2 regions of the Pseudescherichia sp. L3 genome follow, and region 1 is predicted to be linked to the other one. Evidence: predicted binding sites of a transcription regulator. Region 1 holds the regulator's gene; the other holds the start of a gene.
What was found. Region 1 encodes CRP, which controls carbon source genes, mostly activating them, when cyclic AMP is high. Its sites were predicted from a motif close to ATGTGANNNNNNTCACAT; they were not measured.

Region 1 (6,260 bases):
CCTGTGCGGTGGTGGTTGAGCCGGTGCAGGGGGAAGGGGGCGTGACTGCCGCAACGCCAGAATTCTTACAGGGTCTGCGTGAGCTGTGCGACCAGCACCAGGCGCTGCTGGTCTTTGATGAGGTGCAGTGCGGGATGGGGCGCAGCGGCGATCTCTTTGCCTACATGCACTACGGCGTGACGCCGGATATCCTCACCAGCGCCAAGGCCCTGGGCGGCGGCTTCCCGATTAGCGCGGTGCTGACCACCGAGGCGATTGCCAGCGCCTTCCACGTGGGCTCTCACGGTTCGACCTACGGCGGTAACCCACTGGCCTGCGCGGTAGCGGGCGCGGCTTTTGACATCATCAGCTCGCCTGAGGTGCTGCAAGGCGTGAGCGAGAAGCGTCAGCGCTTTGTGAAGCATTTGCAGCAGATCGACGAGCAGTTTGACGTATTCAGCGATATTCGCGGCATGGGGTTGTTGATTGGCGCAGAGCTAAAACCTCAATACAAGGGGCGCGCCCGCGATCTGCTTTACGCGGCCGCCGATGAGGGCGTGATGGTGCTGAACGCCGGGCCGGACGTGATGCGCTTTGCGCCGTCGCTGGTGGTCACCGAGCAGGATATTGATGAGGGTATGCAGCGCTTTGCTGTGGCGGTGGCCAACATCACTCGGGCTTAATCTTTACTCCACCGGCGATTAAGCCAGATGCCATGATGCGGGCGCTGACGCCATGCCACCGACGAGATGGTGTGCATGCTGTTCAGATGCCCGATAATGCGCTGAAGATGCATCTCCATTGGGCTCATTGGACCCTGGGTGAGCGTCTCCGGCGCTTCAAGAATATTCGCGTCGCCGGAAGCCCCGGCCCCGTCATAGTCCAGCCGCTGCTGGCAGCGCTGAAGCGCAATTTCGCATGACTCGAGATAGCGCTGGGTCAGATCCGGCGTCAGCATGGTGTGCTCACGGGCCAGCGTCGTCAGGGCGTTTATATGCTCGACAATAAACTGGCTATGGGTCACCCAGAGCTTCATATCTTCCAGATAGTGGGTATTGAACCCCGGCTCCTGCATCGCCTGATTGAGCGAGTTAAAGAGGGCGTTGTGCGCCTGGTTGACCCGTATGCGCTGGTAGGCCAGCGGCGTCGGCTGCGGGTCGTCGCTGAGGATCAGGCGAATCGCATCCTGATCCTTCTCAATGGCATCATGGGCGTTTTTGCGCAGCAGACCGCTCTGCCACTGCGGCCAGAGCCAGACCATCCCGCCGAAGGCGATCAGGCAGCCAATCAGGGTGTCGATCAGCCGGGCGACAATAAAGTTCTCGCCGCTCAGGGTCAGGATCTGAATCGAGTACACCGCCGTAATGGTGAACCCCACCGTCGCCCAGCCGTAGCTCTTGCGAATAATCAGGTAGCTGATCAGCGTGATAAACAGCATGCCCAGCAGCGTATACCCCTCCGGGACATGGAAGTGCAGGGTAGCCCCGGCAACCGTTAACCCTGCCAGCGTGCCCGCCGCCCGGTGTAAAATACGTACCCGGGTAGCGCCGTAGCCGTTCTGCGTGACCAGCAGTACCGTCATCAGGATCCAGTAGGGCTTCGGCAGATGCAGGGCGCTGCCCATCAGGCTGGCGATACTCAGCATGACGCTGATGCGGGCAGCATTACGCAGCGCCGGAGATTTCAGCGACAGGTAGCTTTTTAGCGCCTCCCACAGCGGCTGGCGGCGTTGCTGGTCGGCCATCAGGTCGCGGCTATAGAGCGGACGCTGGGTACGCAGCACCCGGGCGATACGGCTAAAGTGCCAGGCACAGAACTGCCCAACCGGGTTTTGCGGATGCTGGCGGGCGATCTTCTCCAGCGCGCCAATCTGCTTCTCCATGGTGAAACGGGTCGGGTAGCGATGATACAGAATGTCGTCCGCCAGTACCCGAAGCCGGGCAGCGACCACCTGCGCATTCCAGCGGATCACCGCTTCGGCGTGGCTGCGCTCCACCAGCTTCTGCACCTCTTCCGGCTGGTGCAGGCTTACCGAGATGTGCTCCTGCAGATCCAGCGCCACCTGAAACGCCCGCAGCAGACGTTTGTAGTCGTTATGCTGGTTGGCAGCGAGCATATGCAGCTGCTGATAGCACTGGGTGATGAGATCCACCGCCTTTTGCTGACGCGCCAGCAGCGGTGGCAGGGCCTTCTCCGGATCGGCGTGCTGCGTCAGCAGGCTGTACTTCGCCTCGCAGTAGTCGGCGAGCTGGCGGTAGAGCAGGCTTAACGATTCGCGCAGGGGCTGCTCGCGCCACAGCCAGAACCAAAACCAGTTAAATGCCCCATACCAGAGCGTGCCAAGGGCGTAGATGAGCAGTGGCTCCCAGATCGGCATATTGCCCGCCAGGCTCAGGGTAAAGATAGCGGCGATAAGCGAAGCGGGCAGCAGGCGCGCGTGTAGAGGACTGATTTCCGCCGTGACGCCAAGCAGCATTGCCAGCCCGGCGAGGATCAGCGGGAGCGCAACGTTGGCCCCCAGCAGCAGCTGCACCGCCAGGCTACAGCCGGCAAACAGCGAGCCGCCGATAATCAGGCGCTTAAAGAAGCGTTTGTGTGGGGTATCGAGACCGGCAATGTTGCAGCAGGCGGGCACCAGCGAGAACAGTAGACCATGCTGAAGATGACCCAGCGCCAGGCCGATGGCCACGGGAAGACACAGCACCAGCGTTTGCCGCAGTGCGTAGTTAACTTCGGGGTGGTAGATTAACCTGCGCCACATGAGGAGGAGAGCAAAAACGGCGTCCGCGAGGCGATACGCCGTTTTTAAAGCTTAACGTGTTCCGTAGACGACGATGGTTTTGCCGTGCGCGGAGATCAGGTTCTGATCTTCCAGCATCTTCAGAATACGGCCCACGGTTTCACGGGAGCAGCCGACGATCTGACCGATCTCCTGGCGGGTGATTTTGATCTGCATCCCGTCCGGATGGGTCATGGCGTCCGGCTGTTTAGCCAGGTTCAGCAGGGTCTGCGCGATACGGCCGGTCACGTCGAGGAAGGCAAGGTTGCCCACTTTCTCAGAGGTGACCTGCAGGCGGCGAGCCATCTGCGACGAAAGGCGCATCAGAATATCCGGGTTGACCTGGATAAGCTGACGGAATTTTTTATAGGAAATTTCGGCCACTTCACAGGCGGTTTTCGCCCGTACCCATGCGCTGCGCTCCTGGCCCTCTTCAAACAGGCCCAGTTCACCGATAAAGTCTCCCTGGTTCAGGTAAGAGAGGATCATCTCTTTCCCTTCTTCGTCCTTGATGAGCACTGCCACTGAGCCTTTGACGATGTAATACAACGTTTCCGCTTTTTCACCCTGGTGAATCAGCGTGCTCTTCGATGGGTACTTATGAATGTGGCAATGAGACAAGAACCATTCGAGAGTCGGGTCTGTTTGTGGTTTGCCAAGCACCATGCGCGGTTATCCTCTGTTATAAGCTGGCGCCAGTCGCGGGACGGATCCGGCGGCTGGGGTTGCAATCATATGCTTCCCGAATCCTGGGAAGGGGGCCGTCAATATAGGCATGCGGCCTGTAATGGTTGAAGTCCTCTGCATACCTGCATAATGTCAATACATTACCGTAGCATCCTGACTGTTTTAGCATAGCTTTTGCCGTGTGTCTCCTGGTGTCTCGCTTCAGCTTGATGCATGTCGCCTTCCGTTGCGCGTTTTACTCGGCGCGCGTAATCTGTCGGGAAAATTGCCACTCTGGAGTGATGAAAATGCAAGCACGCGTAAAATGGGTTGAAGGGCTGACGTTCCTTGGCGAATCCGCCTCTGGTCATCAGGTGTTAATGGACGGCAACTCCGGGGATAAAGCCCCCAGCCCGATGGAGATGGTGCTGATGGCGGCAGGCGGATGCAGCGCCATCGACGTGGTGTCGATCCTGCAGAAAGGCCGTCATAGCGTGTCCGATTGCGAAGTGAAGCTGACCTCCGAGCGCCGGGAAGAGGCACCGCGTCTCTTCACCCACATCAACCTGCACTTTATCGTTACCGGCAAAGAGCTGAAGGATGCGGCGGTATCCCGTGCGGTGGATCTCTCGGCAGAGAAGTACTGCTCCGTGGCGCTGATGCTGGAGAAAGCGGTCAATATCACCCATTCATACGAAGTGATTGAAGCGTAACGTTAAAGGCCCGGTTAGCGTAGCGCCGCCGGGCACTATCTTATTCAATCTTCTTGCCTTCCATCAGCCGCTGCACCAGCGGCAGCATGATTAGCTCCATCGCCAGCCCCATTTTGCCCCCCGGCACCACCAGGGTGTTGATATGGGAGATAAATGAGCCTTGCAGCATCGCCAGCAGCCAGGGGTAATCTATCCCCTCCAGATCGCGGAAGTGGATCACCACAAAGCTCTCGTCCAGCGAGGGAATATTTTTGGCCGCAAAGGGGTTGGAGGTGTCGACCGTGGGGACGCGCTGGAAGTTGATGTGGGTGCGGGAGAACTGCGGCGTAATGAAGTTGATATAGTCATCCATCGAGCGCACCACCGAGTCCATCACCGTCTCCCGGGAGTGGCCGCGCTCGCTGGTGTCGCGGATCATCTTCTGGATCCACTCCAGGTTGATAATCGGCACTACCCCCACCAGCAGATCCACATGGCGCGCCACGTCGTGCTGGGGCGTCACCACGCCGCCGTGCAATCCCTCGTAAAAAAGAATGTCGGTGGGTGCCGGCAGCGGCTGCCACGGCGTAAAGGTACCCGGCACCTGGTTCCAGGGCACGGCTTCGTCGTAGGTGTGCAGATACTTGCGCGCCTGCCCGGTGCCGTTGTGACCATATTCGATAAAGGTCTGCTCCAGCAGGCCAAAGTCGTTGGCGTCCGGGCCAAAGTAGCTAATATGTCGCCCGGCATCGCGCGCCTTGCGGATCGCCATATCCATCTCCGGACGGGTATAGCGGTGGAAGCTATCGCCCTCCACCTCGGCGGCGCGTAGCCCGAGTTGGGAAAAAATTTTACGAAAGGCGAGGCTGGTGGTGGTGGTTCCTGCCCCGCTGGAACCTGTCACAGCAATCACCGGATGTTTGGCTGACATAGCGAACGACTCCCTGATAAACAGCAGAAGAGGGCGGATCGCCTGACGCAGCGTTATTCGCGAAACTGTTTGCGGGGCATAATATTGACCGTCTCGTGTAGCTCTGACCACACCAGCACGGCCTCACCCGTCTCCAACTGACGCTTTACGTCGGCAACCTTTTGCTCAAGCGAACGCTCATGTTCACCATAATCGGTGCCTTCGCGCAAGACAAAGCTCTCAATCAGGCTGTAGAGCGTCTCGGGTGGAACCTCTTGCCAGGGAATAATCATTATGCCTCCAGATAGGGTGCCAGCCAGTCGGGGATGCGCTTTTCAAGCCACATCTCTGGACGGCGCAGCGTGCCGCCAACGAAGCCAACGTGGCCACCATGTTCGGTCAACTGATACTCAATATTAGCGGGTAAATGGCCCGCCGCGGGAATGACGTGGTGATCCATAAAGGGATCGTCTTTGGCATGGATAATCAGCGTCGGCTTGCGGATCTGCGGCAGGAGCGGCATGGCGCTGCTTCGGCGGTAGTAGTCGATGGCATCATCGAACCCGTGCGCCTTTGCCGTGATCAGGTCATCAAACTCACGGATGCGGCGTACGCGCTTGAGCTGGGCGAGATCGATCGGCAGGGAGCCGGGATAGGCCTTGAGTTTGCGCGTGGCGTTGGCTTTCAGCAGGTTCAGCAGGTAGCGCTGGTAGACGCGTGTGAAACCCTTGTCCATATGGAGGCTACAGGCCTCCAGCACCAGCGGAGCCGAGACAATCACCGCCGCGTTGAGCGGCAGGCTGTCGTCCGCTTTAGCCAGCAGGCAGCCAAGCATATTGCCGCCGAGGGAGTAACCTACTGCCGCCGTGGGTGCCGGGCCCAGCTCACTATGCAGCCAGTGCAGGAACGCGCTGCCGTCTTCGGTTTCGCCGGAGTGATAGATGCGGTTCAGGCGGTTAGGCTCGCCGCTGCAGCCGCGAAAGTGCATCACCACCCCGAGCCAGCCGCGCTGCCTGGCGGCGTGAATTAATCCATGGGCATAGGGGCTGTGCAGGCTGCCCTCCAGGCCGTGGAATACCACCAGCCGGGGCTTATCTTTTGCCTGCTGCGGATCTTCGCTCCACGCCAGATCGACAAAGTCGCCGTCGGGAAGCTCAAGGCGCTGCCACTGGGCGGTGAACTGCAGACGGCGACGCAAAATACGCGGCAGCATGGTCTGCAAATGCGGGTTGCT
Region 2 (6,260 bases), on a different contig from region 1:
TGCAATACCCGCCAATGTAAGGAATTCAAAATTACCCATTATTTTTTGGTTTTATTAATTCCGCTATCTTAAATTTTTCTGCCGTGGACCGGCCCTGCAATGGTTATCCAATGCATTACCCCTGATCTGTTCGGGGTTAGATTAACGAAGAATTGTAATCGCGCATTTTCGATTAATCCTCGCGGTACTATAGCTGAGATGGATAAATATCAACCTTTCTTATTAGTCTGACATAAGCCTGCTGAGCTTAAATTACTAATACTTTCTGTAACCTAAGTTAGAAATCCACAAAGCCAAAAGCCTACGCACCATGCGGCATAGAGATAAAGCGCCAATCTTTCAGTCAGGCATCCAGAGTTATGGCGTTCATAAATGTTATAAAATGTGTATATCACGGCAAGATGTAAGGATTACCATTAACAGAGTCACTGCCGTCCTGACGCATGTTAACTGCGCAAATTATGTTACAATCCGCGCCGTTAAAATTACATCTTGATTGGGGTCTCCAGACCAATGGCACAGCTATATTTCTACTATTCGGCAATGAACGCCGGCAAATCAACGGCGCTTTTGCAGTCTTCCTACAATTACCAGGAAAGGGGGATGCGCTCGCTGGTCTACACAGCTGAAATTGATAACCGTTTCGGTAGTGGAAAAGTCAGCTCACGTATCGGCCTCTCTTCACCGGCAAAATTATTCAACCAAAACACTTCGCTGTTTGATGAGATCCGCGATGAGCATGCGCAGGAGCCAGTCCACTGCGTGCTGGTGGATGAGAGCCAGTTTTTAACGCGTGAGCAGGTGTATGCGCTCTCTGAAATTGTCGATAAGCTTGATATTCCTGTGCTGTGCTATGGGCTACGAACCGATTTCCGCGGCGAGCTATTTACCGGCAGCCTCTATTTGCTGGCGTGGTCAGATAAGCTGGTCGAGTTAAAAACCATCTGTTTCTGTGGCCGTAAGGCCAGTATGGTGTTACGTCTCGATCAGGATGGGCGTCCCTATAATGAGGGAGAGCAGGTGGTTATTGGCGGCAACGAGCGCTATGTCTCAGTGTGTCGCAAACATTATAAAGAGGCGCTTGTAGAAGGCTCTCTGACAGCGATTCAGCGCCGTGTGCGTGGGTAGGTACCGATAAGCCGCAAAAAGGCCCAGCGCGCCGCTGAGGCCATAAAAAAACCCGCCGAGAGGCGGGTTTTTGTTAGCACGAAAAATTAAGCGGGTTTTTTCACTTTTTTATCGGCTTTTACCGGTACAGCAACCTCAACCTGTGCAGGTGCAGCGTCGCCTTCTTTGTATTCACGACCGTAGTAGGTATCCAGCAGGATCTGTTTCAGCTCGGCGATCAGCGGGTAGCGCGGGTTAGCGCCGGTGCACTGGTCATCGAAAGCGTCTTCAGACAGCTTATCAACGTGTGCAAGGAAGTCAGCTTCCTGCACGCCTGCTTCGCGGATAGATTTCGGAATACCCAGTTCGGCTTTCAGGCTGTCCAGCCATCCCAGCAGTTTCTCAATCTTCGCTGCGGTGCGATCGCCCGGTGCGCTCAGGCCCAGGTGGTCGGCAATCTCTGCGTAGCGACGGCGAGCCTGCGGACGGTCGTACTGGCTGAAGGCGGTCTGTTTGGTTGGGTTATCGTTGGCGTTATAGCGGATAACGTTACCAATCAGCAGGGCGTTGGCCAGGCCGTGTGGAATATGGAACTGTGAGCCAAGCTTGTGCGCCATGGAGTGACAGACCCCGAGGAAGGCGTTAGCAAACGCAATCCCGGCGATGGTTGCCGCACCGTGCACGCGTTCGCGGGCAACCGGGTTTTTCGACCCTTCGTGGTAAGAGGCAGGCAGGTACTCTTTCAGCAGCTTAAGCGCCTGCAGAGCCTGACCATCAGAGAATTCAGAGGCCAGTACCGATACATAGGCTTCCAGCGCGTGGGTCACCGCATCCAGGCCGCCAAAGGCGCACAGGGATTTCGGCATATCCATTACCAGGTTGGCATCGACAATCGCCATATCCGGGGTCAGGGCGTAGTCAGCCAGCGGGTATTTCTGGCCGGTGGCATCGTCGGTTACGACCGCAAACGGCGTCACTTCAGAGCCAGTACCGGAGGTGGTGGTGATAGCAATCATTTTTGCTTTCACGCCCATTTTCGGGAACTTGTAGATACGTTTACGGATATCCATAAAGCGCAGCGCCAGCTCTTCGAAGTGGGTTTCCGGGTGTTCGTACATAACCCACATGATTTTTGCTGCGTCCATCGGGGAACCGCCGCCCAGGGCGATGATCACGTCAGGCTTGAAGGAGTTGGCCAGCTCAGCGCCCTTACGGACGATGGTCAGGGTCGGATCCGCTTCAACTTCAAAGAACACTTCTGTTTCAACGCCAGATGCTTTCAGCACGGAGGTGATCTGGTCCGCATAGCCGTTGTTAAACAGGAAACGGTCGGTGACGATCAGCGCGCGTTTGTGACCATCGGTAATCACTTCATCCAGCGCGATGGGCAGGGAGCCACGGCGGAAGTAGATTGATTTCGGAAGTTTATGCCACAGCATGTTTTCAGCTCGCTTAGCAACGGTTTTCTTGTTGATCAGGTGCTTCGGACCGACGTTTTCAGAGATGGAGTTACCACCCCATGAGCCGCAGCCCAGGGTCAGGGACGGGGCAAGTTTGAAGTTGTACAGGTCGCCGATACCACCCTGAGAGGCCGGGGTGTTGATCAGAATACGGGCGGTTTTCATCTTCTCGCCGAAGAAAGCCACGCGCTCCGGCTGGTTGTCCTGGTCAGTATAGAGACAGGAGGTGTGGCCGATCCCGCCCATGGCAACCAGTTTTTCCGCCTTAACAACGGCGTCTTCGAAATCTTTCGCGCGGTACATTGCCAGCGTCGGAGAGAGTTTTTCGTGCGCAAACGGCTCGCTCTCATCAACGTTGGTGACTTCGCCAATCAGGATTTTGGTGCTGGACGGAACGGTGAAGCCCGCCAGTTCAGCAATTTTAACCGCTGGCTGACCGACAATGGCCGCGTTCAGCGCGCCGTTTTTCAGGATGATATCCTGAACGGCTTTCAGCTCCTGGCCCTGCAGCATGTAGCCGCCATGGCTGGCGAAACGTTCACGCACGCTGTCATAGACGGAATCAACGACTACGACAGACTGCTCGGAAGCACAGATAACGCCGTTATCAAAGGTTTTTGACATCAGTACAGAGGCGACTGCACGTTTGATATCGGCGGTTTCGTCGATCACCACCGGGGTGTTACCTGCACCTACGCCGATAGCCGGTTTACCGGAGCTGTACGCCGCTTTTACCATGCCTGGACCACCGGTCGCGAGGATCAGGTTGATATCCGGGTGGTGCATCAGGGCATTAGACAGCTCTACGGAAGGTTGGTCGATCCAGCCAATCAGATCTTTCGGTGCGCCCGCTGCGATAGCGGCCTGCAGAACGATATCGGCGGCTTTGTTGGTTGCATCTTTAGCACGCGGATGTGGAGAGAAGATAATCGCGTTGCGGGTCTTGAGGCTAATCAGCGACTTAAAGATAGCTGTAGAGGTTGGGTTAGTGGTCGGAACAATACCGCAGATAATACCGATAGGTTCAGCGATAGTGATGGTACCAAAGGTGTCGTCAGTAGAAAGCACACCGCAGGTCTTCTCATCTTTGTATGCGTTATAGATATATTCAGAAGCGAAGTGGTTTTTAATCACTTTATCTTCCACAATACCCATACCGGATTCTGCAACGGCCAGCTTAGCGAGAGGGATTCGCGCATCGGCGGCAGCCAGAGCGGCGGCACGGAAGATTTTATCAACTTGTTCTTGAGAAAAGTTGGCATATTCACGCTGGGCTTTTTTCACGCGTTCAACGAGTGCGTTAAGTTCAGCGACGTTAGTAACGGCCATAATGATCTCCTGATAATGTTAAACTCTTTTAGTAAATCAGTTGCTCAACGGATCAACACAACAGTATAGTAAGAGCCGTAGCAGCCTGCATTACCCTATCAAAAACAAGAAGTTATCAATGATACCTGCACCCATGATTTACTAAAAGAGCCTCGCCTCAGCATCATACCGTTTGATACTTTTTTTCTCCCTGGCGGCGTAAACAAGGTTACTCACTTCTGAGTAGTGATTACGTGATCCAGATCAAAAATAGTCCAAGCTGACACCTTTCAGCAGGCTCTTTTTATTCATTTGTATCAAATGTTAATAATTTCAGGGATGGAGTAGAAATAAGCTATCATACTTTCTACAATTAAATAACATACGTTATCTCACCCGTTTTTGAGAATATTTCTGGTGAAGTATGCTGATACCAGGCGTATCTTTAGCACTGTTTTTTTATGGCTAAAATTTTGCCTTCGGCGTTGATTCTCTGCGGAGTTTACCGTGATCCAGTCGTTGTTTGATTTTCCGACCTACCTGAAGTTTTTCATTGGTCTCTTTGCGTTGGTTAACCCGGTCGGGATTATCCCTGTCTTCATCAGTATGACCAGTTACCAGACAGCGGCGGCAAGAAACAAAACCAACCTGACGGCCAGCGTCTCGGTGGCCATTATTCTGCTCACCTCGCTCTTTCTGGGCAGCACCATCCTGCAATTGTTTGGCATCTCTATTGACTCCTTCCGTATTGCCGGGGGCATCCTGGTGGTGACAATTGCGATGTCGATGATTAGCGGCAAGCTGGGGGAAGATAAGCAGAACAAACAGGAGAAGTCAGAGACGGCGATTCGTGAAAGCATTGGGGTAGTACCACTCGCGCTGCCGCTCATGGCGGGGCCGGGGGCCATCAGCTCCACCATTGTCTGGGGAACACGTTTTCACAGTTGGCCCCATCTGCTCTGTTTTTCCATCGCCATTGCCCTGTTTGCGCTCTGCTGCTGGGGGCTGTTTCGTATTGCGCCGTGGCTGGTTCGTTTATTGGGCCAGACCGGCATTAACGTCATTACCCGTATCATGGGCCTGTTGCTGATGGCGCTGGGTATTGAATTTATTGTTACCGGAATCAAAGCCATTTTCCCCGGCTTAATGCACTGATTGCTTTCACTCGAAAAATGCCATCCTGAACGGAGCATCCTGCTCCGTTTCTTTTCATCATTATTAGTAAAACATATAACTAATGTTGAAAAGCAGCGCAATCATAATAAATCACGCTGGCAGAATTAAATCGTTAGCGATCAGCAGGTTAAATTCCTTTCCTTGTCACGTTTGCTTACATTTACCGCTTTCCACCTGTTATTTTACTCACATGATACGCTGGGGCTTGCTGTGGGATTATCGAAATGATATTAGTAAATTAATCATCCACGCAGATGAATGTGCTAGAAAATGCTCGCTTGTTACGTTTTTGTGTAAAAAACAATCAGACTGAGATTCAACCAGACTCTGCCGAATCGTGTAAAAGAGAATTGCTTAACAAATTTGCAAATTGTATTGGCGGACGATAAATGCATTTGATACTTTCCGGGCCACTATTTGCAGCAGAATAGATGCAGATGAGAATCATTTTCAAATATGATCCTCGTCGGATATAAGAGACGCCTCTAACAGGGGAGGCGGTAAAAAATCGACGCCAGGCTGCCGCCATGAGCAGCCAGTAATAATAAAAGTCGGTGATAGCAAGCAGTAAAACCTTGCGGATGCAAAAGCTCCTGCGCCGTAAAGGAACCCCTACGGGGGGGGTATAAAACAGGCTGGCACAAAAGCCAGTAATTATAATGAGTGGAGTACCAACACAATGTCCATCATCACAAAAAAAAGCTTGGTAGCGGCAGGGATTTTGACTGCGCTAATCGCGGGTAACGTTGCCATGGCGGCAGATGTACCTGCAGGTGTTCAACTGGCAGAGAAGCAAACCCTGATCCGAAATAACGGTGCCGAGCCGCAGTCGCTCGATCCAAATAAGATCGAAGGGGTACCAGAATCCAACGTCAGCCGCGATCTCTTTGAAGGCCTGCTGATTACCTCTCCGGTTGACGGCCACCCTGTTCCGGGCGTTGCTGAATCCTGGGACAATAAAGATTTCAAAGTCTGGACCTTCCATCTGCGTAAAGATGCTAAGTGGTCCAACGGCGAACCTGTGACCGCCCAGGATTTCGTCTATAGCTGGCAGCGCCTGGTGGATCCAAATACCGCCTCGCCTTATGCAAGCTATCCGCAATATGGCCATATCGTAAACGTTGATGCGATCATCGACGGTAAAATGAAGCCGAGCGAGCTGGGCGTTAAGGCAATTGATGACCATACGTTGGAAGTGACCCTGAGCGA

Region 2: a site for CRP is predicted at 4,128-4,145, ahead of NR795_RS07965 (YchE family NAAT transporter). Genes of this name have one in related genera too.

Annotation. Positions count from the first base shown of each region.
Region 1 is NZ_JANKYC010000003.1:46,801-53,060, reverse strand. It holds gene NR795_RS15600 (aspartate aminotransferase family protein) at 1-662, shown strand, start outside; gene NR795_RS15595 (YccS/YhfK family putative transporter) at 659-2,740, opposite strand; gene crp (cAMP-activated global transcriptional regulator CRP) at 2,792-3,424, opposite strand; gene NR795_RS15585 (OsmC family protein) at 3,733-4,137, shown strand; gene NR795_RS15580 (phosphoribulokinase) at 4,178-5,047, opposite strand; gene NR795_RS15575 (YheU family protein) at 5,101-5,319, opposite strand; gene NR795_RS15570 (hydrolase) at 5,319-6,260, opposite strand, start outside.
Region 2 is NZ_JANKYC010000001.1:1,623,220-1,629,479, reverse strand. It holds gene tdk (thymidine kinase) at 514-1,128, shown strand; gene adhE (bifunctional acetaldehyde-CoA/alcohol dehydrogenase) at 1,215-3,896, opposite strand; gene NR795_RS07965 (YchE family NAAT transporter) at 4,383-5,030, shown strand; gene oppA (oligopeptide ABC transporter substrate-binding protein OppA) at 5,731-6,260, shown strand, end outside.